3 regions of the Mesorhizobium sp. CO1-1-11 genome follow, and region 1 is predicted to be linked to each of the others. Evidence: predicted binding sites of a transcription regulator. Region 1 holds the regulator's gene; each other region holds the start of a gene.
The links. The regulator PhoB, encoded in region 1, activates phosphate uptake and scavenging genes when phosphate is short. The targets are predictions, from matches to a motif close to TGTCATNNANCTGTCAT.

Region 1 (3,257 bases):
GCCATCGTCCGCCGCCGCCTCGAGGATCCCGACCTTGACGTCGCCAGCATCGCCCGCATCGCGCTGGCGATCCAGGGCATCACCGACACCGAGGCGCGCGCCATGCTGTGGTCGCCGATCACGCCACAGACGGACATTGCCTTCGCCGACATACTCGAAGCCGAATTCGGCATCCCCGCCACCATGGAGAACGACTGCAACATGATGGCGGTGGCGCTGCGCTGGCGCGACCCCGAGCGCTACCGCGACGACTTCATCGCCATCCTGCTCTCGCACGGCATCGGCATGGGCCTGGTGCTGAAGGGCGATCTGTTCACCGGCACCCATTCCTCCGGCGGCGAGTTCGGCCACATGATCCATCGCCCGGGCGGCGCGCTCTGCCGCTGCGGGCGGCGCGGCTGCGTCGAGGCCTATGCCGGCAACTATGCCATCTGGCGTAATGCAGGACAGATGGGTGAGGACGCCAAACCGGTCGACGTCAGCGACGCCGACATGCGCGCATTGGCGGCCACGGCGCGCGAAAGAGACGGACCGGAGCGCGAGGCCTATCGCAAGGCCGGCGAGGCTCTGGGCTATGGCCTTGGCAGCCTGTTCGCGCTGATAGACCCGGCGCCCGTTGCGATGGTCGGCGTCAGCGCCGCCGCCTTCGACCTGATCGAGCCGGCCCTGCGCGAGGCCATCGCCCAGACCGCCGGCGGCCAGCATTCGAAATCGATTTCCTTCGATACAGAGCCGAACGAATTGCCGCTGATCCGCGAGGGCTGCGCCATGCGCGCGCTCACCTTCGTCGACCAGGAGATCTTCGCGCCGGGCGTGCAGGTGAGATCCGGCAAGAACGTGGCCTGATCTCAATCCTCGCGGATTGCGTAGCCCGCGCCACGGATGGTGCGTATCACATCGGGCATGCGGCCATTGTTGACCGCCTTGCGCAGGCGGCCGACATGCACATCCACAGTGCGCTCGTCGATGTAGATCGTCTCGCCCCAGACATTATCGAGCAACTGGCTGCGCGAGAACACGCGGCCAGGATGGCGCATCATGAATTCGAGTAGCCGGAACTCGGTCGGTCCGAGCCGGATCTCGCTCTTCTTGCGATAGACCCGGTGCGATTCGCGGTCGAGCACGATGTCGCCGACCTTGAGCACGCTGGACAGCACTTCCGGTTTGGCGCGGCGCAGCAGCGCCTTGACCCGGGCCATGAATTCTGGCGTCGAGAACGGCTTGACCAGATAGTCGTCGGCGCCGGTCGAGAGGCCGCGCACGCGATCGCTCTCCTCGCCGCGCGCCGTCAGCATGATGATCGGCAATCGCTCCGTCTCGGGCCGCATGCGCAGGCGCCGACAGAGTTCGATGCCGGAAACCGCCGGCACCATCCAGTCGAGCACCAGCAGGTCGGGCACGTTTTCCTGGAGGCGGATCTCGGCTTCGTCGCCGCGTGTCACCACCTCGACCTGGTAACCCTCGGATTCCAGATTGTAGCGGAGGAGCACGCCCAGCGGCTCCTCGTCCTCCACCACCATGATGCGTGGCGCGATCATCGATCGATCATCCCTGCCATCAAGCCGCAGGCATCGACAGCGCCGTCTCGTCCTGCTTCGGACGGTTGGCGGGCAATTGCGTGCCGGTCAGCACATAATACGCATTCTCGGCGATGTTGGTCACATGGTCGCCGATGCGTTCGAGATTCTTGGCGCAGAACAAAAGATGCGTGCAAGCCGTGATGTTGCGGGGATCCTCCATCATGTAGGTCAGGAGTTCGCGGAACACCGAGGTGTATTTGACGTCGATGCGTTCGTCGTCATTCCTGAGCTTGGCGAGGGCGGCGGCATCGCCGGCCGCATATTCCTCGACCACGCCCTGCACCTGGATCAGCACCAGCTGCGCCATGGAGTCGATGGAATGCGACAGGTCGCGCGGCGTGGCGGTGAGGCCGACGGAGCCGACGCGCTTGGCGATGTTCTTGGCAAGGTCGCCGATGCGTTCGAGATCGCCCGCCATGCGGATCGAGCCGACGACATGACGCAGATCGTCGGCCATCGGTTGGCGCTTGGCGATCAGGGTGATGGCGCGATCATCGAGTTCGCGCTGGCGTGCGTCCATGATGGCGTCGTCGGAGACGACGCGCTGTGCCAGCGCATTGTCGGAATTCAGCAGCGCCTTGGTGGCGCCGCCGACCATCGTGCCGGCGAGATCGCCCATGTCGCTGATCAGCCTGCTGATCTGTCCGAGATCCTCGTCGAAGGCTGCGACTGTGTGTTCGGCCATGATCCTGGTCCTCGTATGCGTGAGATCAGCCGAAGCGGCCGGTGATATAGTCCTGCGTGCGCTTCTCGCGAGGCGACGTGAAGATCTTCTCGGTCTTGTCGAATTCGACCAGCTCGCCAAGATACATGAAAGCCGTCTGCTTCGAGACGCGCGCGGCCTGCTGCATGTTGTGGGTGACGATGACGATCGTGTAGTCGGCCTGCAACTCGTCGATCAATTCCTCGATCTTGGCGGTCGACAATGGGTCGAGCGCCGAGGCCGGCTCGTCGAGAAGGATGACCTCCGGCTTCACCGCCACGGTGCGGGCGATGCAAAGCCGCTGCTGCTGGCCGCCCGACAGGCTGAGGCCGCTGGCGTTGAGCTTGTCCTTGACTTCGTTCCACAGCGCGGCGCGTTTCAACGCCTGCTCGACACGGCCGTCCATCTCGGCCTTGCCGATCTTCTCGTAGAGGCGGACGCCGAAGGCGATGTTCTCATAGATCGACATCGGGAACGGCGTCGGCTTCTGGAACACCATGCCGATCTTGGTGCGCAACAGGTTGAGGTCCTGCGAGCGGTCGAGAACGTTCTGGCCGTCGAGCAGCACCTGACCCTCGGCGGTCTGCTTGGGGTAGAGCTCGTAGATGCGGTTGAAGACGCGCAGCAGCGTCGACTTTCCGCAACCCGACGGTCCGATGAAGGCCGTCACGCTGCGCTCGGGCAGCGACAAGGTGATGTCCTTCAGCGCCTTCGACTGGCCGTAGTAGAAATTGAGGTTCTTGACCTCGATCTTCGCCTTGGCGGCTGCCTCGGCGGCAATCGTCATGTCTGGAGACAACATCTGGCTCATTTGTCCTCTCTGCGTCCGGTCAGGCTGCGCGCAAAGATGCTGAGCGCGAGAACCGTCAATGTGATTATGAGTGCGCCGGTCCAGGCCAGTTGCTGCCATTCCTCGTAGGGGCTGAGAGCGAACTGGAAAATGGTGACCGGCAGGCTGGCCATCGGCGCGTTGA
Region 2 (3,257 bases), on a different contig from region 1:
GAAGCAAGCCTTGTCCTTCTTGGGCAGGTCGGTGAAGAAGGCGGCCAGCTTGGCGGTCATGTCGTCGCCGATCGCGGTGCGAACGACCAGCGGGCCATTCGGGATCAGGCCCGAGCGCCAGACTTCGACGAAGTCGTTGGGGTCGACGGCGCCCTTGGCGACTTCCTTGTGGAAGGTGCCGGAGGTGTAGCCGTTCTTGAAGTCGCCGATGCCCGAGGAATCGTCGACCGCGACATCTACCTTACCGTCACGCACGGCCAGAACGTTGTTTTCGTGGCCGCCATTGAACTGGGTCGACGCGAAGTAGGTCTCGTTCGAGGCGCCGGTGGTCTTCGGAATCTGGGTCAGCGGGATCAGATAGCCGGAGGTCGAATCCGGATCGGCATAGCCGAGCTTCTTGCCCTTGGCCGACTTGATGTCGGTGATCCCCGACGTCTTCAGCGCCAGCCCGATCGAATAGTAGCCGGTGGAGCCGTCGGTCTGCTTGGTGGTGAGGATCGGGGTAACCGCCTTCGGATCCTTGAGATAGACGCTGGCGTAGCCGGAAGCGCCGAGTTCGGCGAAGTCGAGCGTGCCGCCGAGCAGGCCCTGGATGACGCCGTCATAGTCAGCGGCGGGGAACAGCGAAACCTTCTCGAAGCCAAACTCTGCCTTCAGGTGATCGGCCAGGCACTGGTAGTTGCGCAGCCGGTCGGTTTCGTTTTCACCGCCGAGAATGCCGACGCGAAATTCCTTCATGTCGGCGGCATGGGCCATGCTGGTGGCCATGGCGAGCACCGAAACGGCACCGAAAACCATCTTCCTGAACATTGATATCTCTCCTGTAAGTTCCGGCCCCGCGCCGGCAGCGTTCTTGATCTTGACAAGTGCCCTTGACGCGGACGGACGATCCAGGCTGCTCGCTATTGGCCCTTACTGGGCTCAGTATCCCGGGAATGCGGGCTCGAGCGGTCCGGCGGATGCGGCGATCTTCTGCTTGAAGGCAACACTGGTGGAGGTGATGACCTCCGATATCTCGCCGCCATTGCTGTCGGCGCCGTAGACAAGACGCACGGCTTGGCGGTCAAGCTCTTCGGGCGGCCCGTCGAAGACGACCTTGCCGGCGGCCATGCCGATGATGCGGTTGCAATAGGTGCGGGCGGTATCGAGCGTATGCAGATTGGTGACAACGGTGATGCCTTCGCGCAGATTGATGTCCTGCAGAGAATCCATCACCACCTTGGCGTTGAGCGGGTCGAGCGAGGCGATCGGCTCGTCGGCGAGGATCACCCTGGGCTGCTGCATCATGGCGCGGGCGATGGCGACGCGCTGCTGCTGGCCGCCCGACAGCGTGCCGGCGGGCTGAAGTGCGGTGCGGGCGATGTCGAGCCGCTCGAGCGCGGCGACCGCCTCGGCGCACTCGGCGCGCGAAAACATCCCGAGAAGATTGGACAGGGTCGAACGGTGGTTCAGTTTGCCGAGCAGCACGTTGGTCAGCACGTCGAGGCGCGGCACCAGGTTGAACTGCTGGAAGATCATGGCGCAGTCGCGCTGCCAGCGCCGCAGCGGCGAGCCGCGCAGCCTGGAAACCTCGGCGCCGTCAAAAAAAATCGACCCCTGGCTGGGGTCGACAAGACGGTTGATCATGCGAAGAAGAGTGGATTTGCCGGCACCCGAACGACCGATGACACCGACCATCTGCCCTTGCGGGATCGAGATGCTGACGTCGCTGACGGCGGTGTTCTTGCCAAATCGTCGGCTGACGCCGCGGATTTCGAGCGTGGCAGAGTTTGCTGACATGGGCTGGTTCCAGTCCGGTCCATATTGATCGTCAGGCATTCGCCTAACGCAACCACATGAACCTGCCGTGTCGCGATGATGTCAGTTTTGTTACGCTCCACAGGCGCGGCGACTGGCGCCTTGCGGGCGATCAGCCGAGCACCAGCAATTCCTCGAAATGCTTCATGTCGCGGAATGCGCAGAAGGCGGGAGCCTTGATCTCGATCACCGGCGCCTGGCGCGCGAAAAGTGCCAGGCAATCGTCAAACAGCGCCTGCCACGCGGCGGCCCTATCATCATCAAAGCGCTGGATCTGATAGGCGAAGGTGATGTGGAAGACGTAGGTGTCGTGATCGGGATGCCGGTAGCCGAACGGCACCGCGAGCGCATCGCGCCATGCACGCATGATGCGCCCATCCTCGTCGGTCGCGCCGGCAACGGTGAGGCCGGTCGGCAGGACCTCGGCCACCTTGATGTTGAAAGGGCCGAAGCCCTGGAACCCCTTCAGGCGCTCCAGATAGAGGCGGGTCATGGCGTCGATGCTGGTGTCGAGCGGCACGTCCCGCGGCCAGAAGGGCAGGCGACGGCGATATTCGATTATGCCCTGGAAAAGGGTCATGTGCAGGCTGGAAACGGGCGTGAAGGCGAGGCGGTCGGCATCAGGCATTGCCAGCATCTTCTCGCGGACGGCCAACACCACCGCTTCCGAAGGCGAGCCGCAGACCAGATGGCTGACGACGGTGTTGCCCGGCTCGAGGAGGAAGTTGCCTGACGAGTCGTAGCGCGTGCCGAGATGCGCCGGCAACGCCGGATTGGATCCGGCAAAGAATCCGGCGAGGGAGGGTCTGACAGTGTCGAGCATGGCGATCTCCTTGGAGGAGATCGCGTCCTGTCCGAGTCCTGTGTCAAGGATATGAACAAGCCGGCGATATGACGATGATGCGAGGGCTATGCCTCTTTGCCCGATGCACGTTCTTCGTGTTTCTCCAAAAACGCTTCGGCCGTCAGCTCCCGAAAATCATCGAGCGCGGCGCGCAGCCTCGCGTGATCCCAATCCCACCAGGCAAGCGCCTGGTAGCGCTCGGCGGTGCGGCGGTCGAAGCGCTCGCGGATCGGTTTTGCCGGTACGCCGGCGACGATCGTGTAGGGCGCGACGTCCTTCGAGACGACCGCGCCGGCGCCAACGGCGGCGCCGTCGCCGACGGTGACGCCGGGCAGGACGGTCGAGCCGTGGCCGAGCCAGGTGTCGTGGCCGATGATGACGCGCTTGGCGCGGCGCTCGGCGAAGAATTCGCTCTCATGCTCGGCGTCGTCCCAATAGTCGGAGGCGCGGTAGGTGAAGTGGTGCAGCGTCGGCCGCCAGGTCGGGTGGTTGGTGGCGTTGAGGCGCACGCTGGCGGCGATGTTGGCAAATTTGCCGATCGTCGCGCACCAGACCGCGCAGTCCTGCATCATGTAGGAATAGTCGCCGATCTCGCTTTCCGAAACCCGGCTGCGGT
Region 3 (3,257 bases), on a different contig from region 1:
ATTGCCATTGTCGACGATCATCCGCTGTTCCGCGAAGGCGTGACGCGCAGCCTGTCGGAGATCGGCGGCTTCGAGATGGTCGGCGAAGGTGCGACCGCGCAGGACGCGGAGCGCATCGCCTCGACCATGCAGCCCGACATCTTGCTCATCGACATTTCCATGCCGGGCGGTGGCCTGGCCGCGGTTGCCAGCATCCTTGCCGACCATCCCGCCCAGAAGATCGTCATGCTGACCGTTTCTGAGGCGAATGCCGATGTGACCAAGGCCCTGAACGCCGGGGTGCTCGGCTATGTCCTCAAAGGCGTCGGATCGCGCGCGCTTGCCGATATCCTGCGCAACGTGGCGGCCGGCGAAAGCTATCTTTCGCCGATGCTGTCGGCCCGGCTGCTTTCCGACGTGCAGTCCCTGCAGCCCGCCAACGGCGTGGCGGACCGGCTGCGGCAACTCACCGGCCGGCAGACCGAAATACTGCGGCTGGTGGCGGAGGGACTGAGCAACAAGGAAGTCGCCTTGCGCCTGGAGCTGCAGGAGAAGACCGTCAAGCATCACATGACGGGGGTGCTGTCGAAACTCAGCGTGCGAAACCGTACTGAAGCGGCCCTCATCATGCGCGAGTTTCGCGACCGCGACCGTTCGTAGCCATCGCGGAACGCCGCGAAACGAGGTCACCTCCGCCGGGGGGCGGCGGAGGTGACGTGTGAAGCAGGTCGTTGCCTGTTGACCAGCTTCACAAGGCCGAAATTCATAGGGCCGAAATTCAAAGAGCCTTGAGACGGCTGGCGTCGGCCGGTGTGGCGCGGCGATCGACGATCGTGCGGCCGAGCTTATCCTTCATGCTGAAACGGCCGTTCTCGATCGATTCCGTCAAGCCGTCAGGGTGCTGAACTGTAATGTTGCTGCCGTCCACGTCGACCGTGTCGCCGGTCGTGGCGTTGACATGGCTTGTGCTCTGGTTGCCCTGGCCCTTGCCCTTTCCGCTATTCCCGCCGCCGCTGTTACCGCTATTGCCGTTGCCGCTATTGCCGTTGCCGCTGTTTCCTCCATTGCCGCTATTGCCGCCACCGCCACCGCTGTTACCGCCACCGCCATTCCCACCGCCACCGCCGTTCCCACCGCCACCGCCGTTCCCACCGCCACCGCCGTTGCCACCCTTGTCGGCATGTGCGGTCGCGGCATCGATTCCAGGCACGAAGCCATGGAAGGCTATTCCATAGGGAGCGATGGTCAGCGCCAGGACGGCCGCCGATCTGAGAGCCAGACGGCAACAACGGGCCGTGATCGATCCACGCATACTGATCTCCGTCGATTGAGCCGGCGCGCTCACCCCAACGTTGCAGTGCAACAACATCGCCGAAAGACGTGGTGACCGGAAGCGACCTCCGACCGTTGCGTTTGTCCCCCAGGACCTTTGCAGGCGCAAGCTTGGACCAAAGTCCCAGGCGAGGCGTGAAAAATCGGTCTCGTGAGCGAGCGGCAGCGGAGATACCATGTCACGAAAATGTGATCAGCCGACTGTAAGCCGGAAGCTCCAGCCAAAACCCACCAGAGGTTCCCATGACCGAACATCGCTCCCCCGACGCCCGATTTCGCACCAGCCTGCTCGAGGAAAACGAAGGCCCGGCCAACAATCCCAGCGAGAACCGCACCATGGGCGAGATCATCGCTGCGCGGTTCTCGCGCCGTGGCTTCCTCAAGGGTTCGCTTGCCGTTTCGGCGATCGCCGCCACCGTCAGCCCGCTGGCCATGATCGCCGCCGACGATGCCCGCGCCGCGGAAGGCTCAGCGTTCAAATTCGACGAGCTGGAGGCCGGTATCGACGATAAGCACCACGTCGCGCCGGGCTACGACGCCGACGTTTTGCTGCGCTGGGGCGATCCGCTGTTTGCCGATTCGCCGGAATTCGACCCGACGAAGCAGTCGGCGCAAGCCCAGGCCAGGCAGTTCGGCTACAACAACGACTATGTCGGTTACATCCCGCTCGATGGCTCGGCCGAACATGGCTTGCTGGTGGTCAACCACGAATACACCAACCCGCATCTGATGTTCCCAGGCATCGTCAAGATTGTCGAGAAGGACGGCAAGAAGTCGGCCGAGGTGGCGCCGCTCTCGAAAGAGCAGGTCGATGTCGAGATGGCCGCCCATGGCGGCACCATCGTCGAGATCCGCAAGGATGGCGGCAAATGGCGGGTAATTCGCGACGGCAAGCTCAACCGCCGCATCACCGCCAACACCGAGATGGCGCTGTCGGGCCCGGTTGCCGGCCATGACCGCGTCAAGACCAATGCCGACCCGTCCGGCGTCAAGGTGTTCGGCACCATCAACAATTGCGCCGGCGGGGTCACGCCCTGGGGCACCTATGTGATGTCCGAGGAGAACATCCATGGCTATTTCTCCGGCGAGCTGCCGGAGGGCCACAAGGAGGCCGCCAACTACAAGCGCCTCGGCATTCCGGAAGGCGCCTATGAATGGGGCGCGCACTATGACCGCTTCAGCCTGGCCAAGGAGCCGAACGAGCCCAACCGCTTCGGCTGGATCGTCGAGGTCGATGTCAACGACCCGGCCTCGGTGCCGCGCAAGCGCACCGCCATGGGCCGCTTCAAGCATGAGGGCGCCGAATCGATCGTCGCCAAGGATGGTCGAGTGGTCTTCTATCTCGGCGACGACGAGCGCTTCGACTATGTCTACAAGTTCGTCACCAAGGGCATGTTCAACGCCGGCGACCGCGCGGCCAACAAGGATCTGCTCGACGACGGCACGCTGCATGTCGCCAAATTCGCGGAGGACGGCTCGGTCGAATGGATGCCGATCGTGTTCGGCCAGGGGCCGCTGACGGCGGAAAACGGTTTTGCCGGCCAGGCCGACGTGCTGATCGAGACACGTCGCGCCGCCGACCTCCTTGGCGCCACCAAGATGGACCGGCCCGAAGACATCCAGCCCAATGCCAGCAACGGCAAGGTCTATGTCATGCTGACCAACAATTCCAAGCGCAAGGCCGATCAGGTCGACGCCGCCAACCCGCGTGCCGAAAACGCCTTCGGCCACATCATCGAAATCGTCGAGGACGAGGGCGATTTCGCCGCCACCAAGGGCAAGTGGGAAGTGCTGCTGAAATGCGGCGACCCGTCGGTGGCCGCCGTCGGCGCCACCTTCTCCACCGCGACGACGGCCCATGGCTGGTTCGGCATGCCCGACAATTGCGCGGTCGATTCGGCCGGGCGCCTGTGGGTCGCCACCGACGGCCAGGGCCCGAAGGCAAC

Region 2: the regulator PhoB is predicted to act here: its motif matches at 1,858-1,874, upstream of phnC (phosphonate ABC transporter ATP-binding protein).
Region 3: the regulator PhoB is predicted to act here: its motif matches at 1,489-1,505, upstream of LB554_RS13880 (PhoX family protein).

Annotation. Positions count from the first base shown of each region.
Region 1 is NZ_JAIUHE010000020.1:6,122-9,378, forward strand. Features, by position in the region: gene LB554_RS22230 (ROK family protein) at 1-846, shown strand, start outside; gene phoB (phosphate regulon transcriptional regulator PhoB) at 849-1,538, opposite strand; gene phoU (phosphate signaling complex protein PhoU) at 1,558-2,265, opposite strand; gene pstB (phosphate ABC transporter ATP-binding protein PstB) at 2,291-3,094, opposite strand; gene pstA (phosphate ABC transporter permease PstA) at 3,091-3,257, opposite strand, start outside.
Region 2 is NZ_JAIUHE010000025.1:79,863-83,119, reverse strand. Features, by position in the region: gene phnD (phosphonate ABC transporter substrate-binding protein) at 1-810, opposite strand, end outside; gene phnC (phosphonate ABC transporter ATP-binding protein) at 922-1,779, opposite strand; gene LB554_RS25395 (DUF1868 domain-containing protein) at 1,910-2,620, opposite strand; gene LB554_RS25390 (DapH/DapD/GlmU-related protein) at 2,707-3,257, opposite strand, start outside.
Region 3 is NZ_JAIUHE010000010.1:144,979-148,235, forward strand. Features, by position in the region: gene LB554_RS13870 (response regulator) at 1-639, shown strand, start outside; gene LB554_RS13875 (hypothetical protein) at 758-1,291, opposite strand; gene LB554_RS13880 (PhoX family protein) at 1,555-3,257, shown strand, end outside.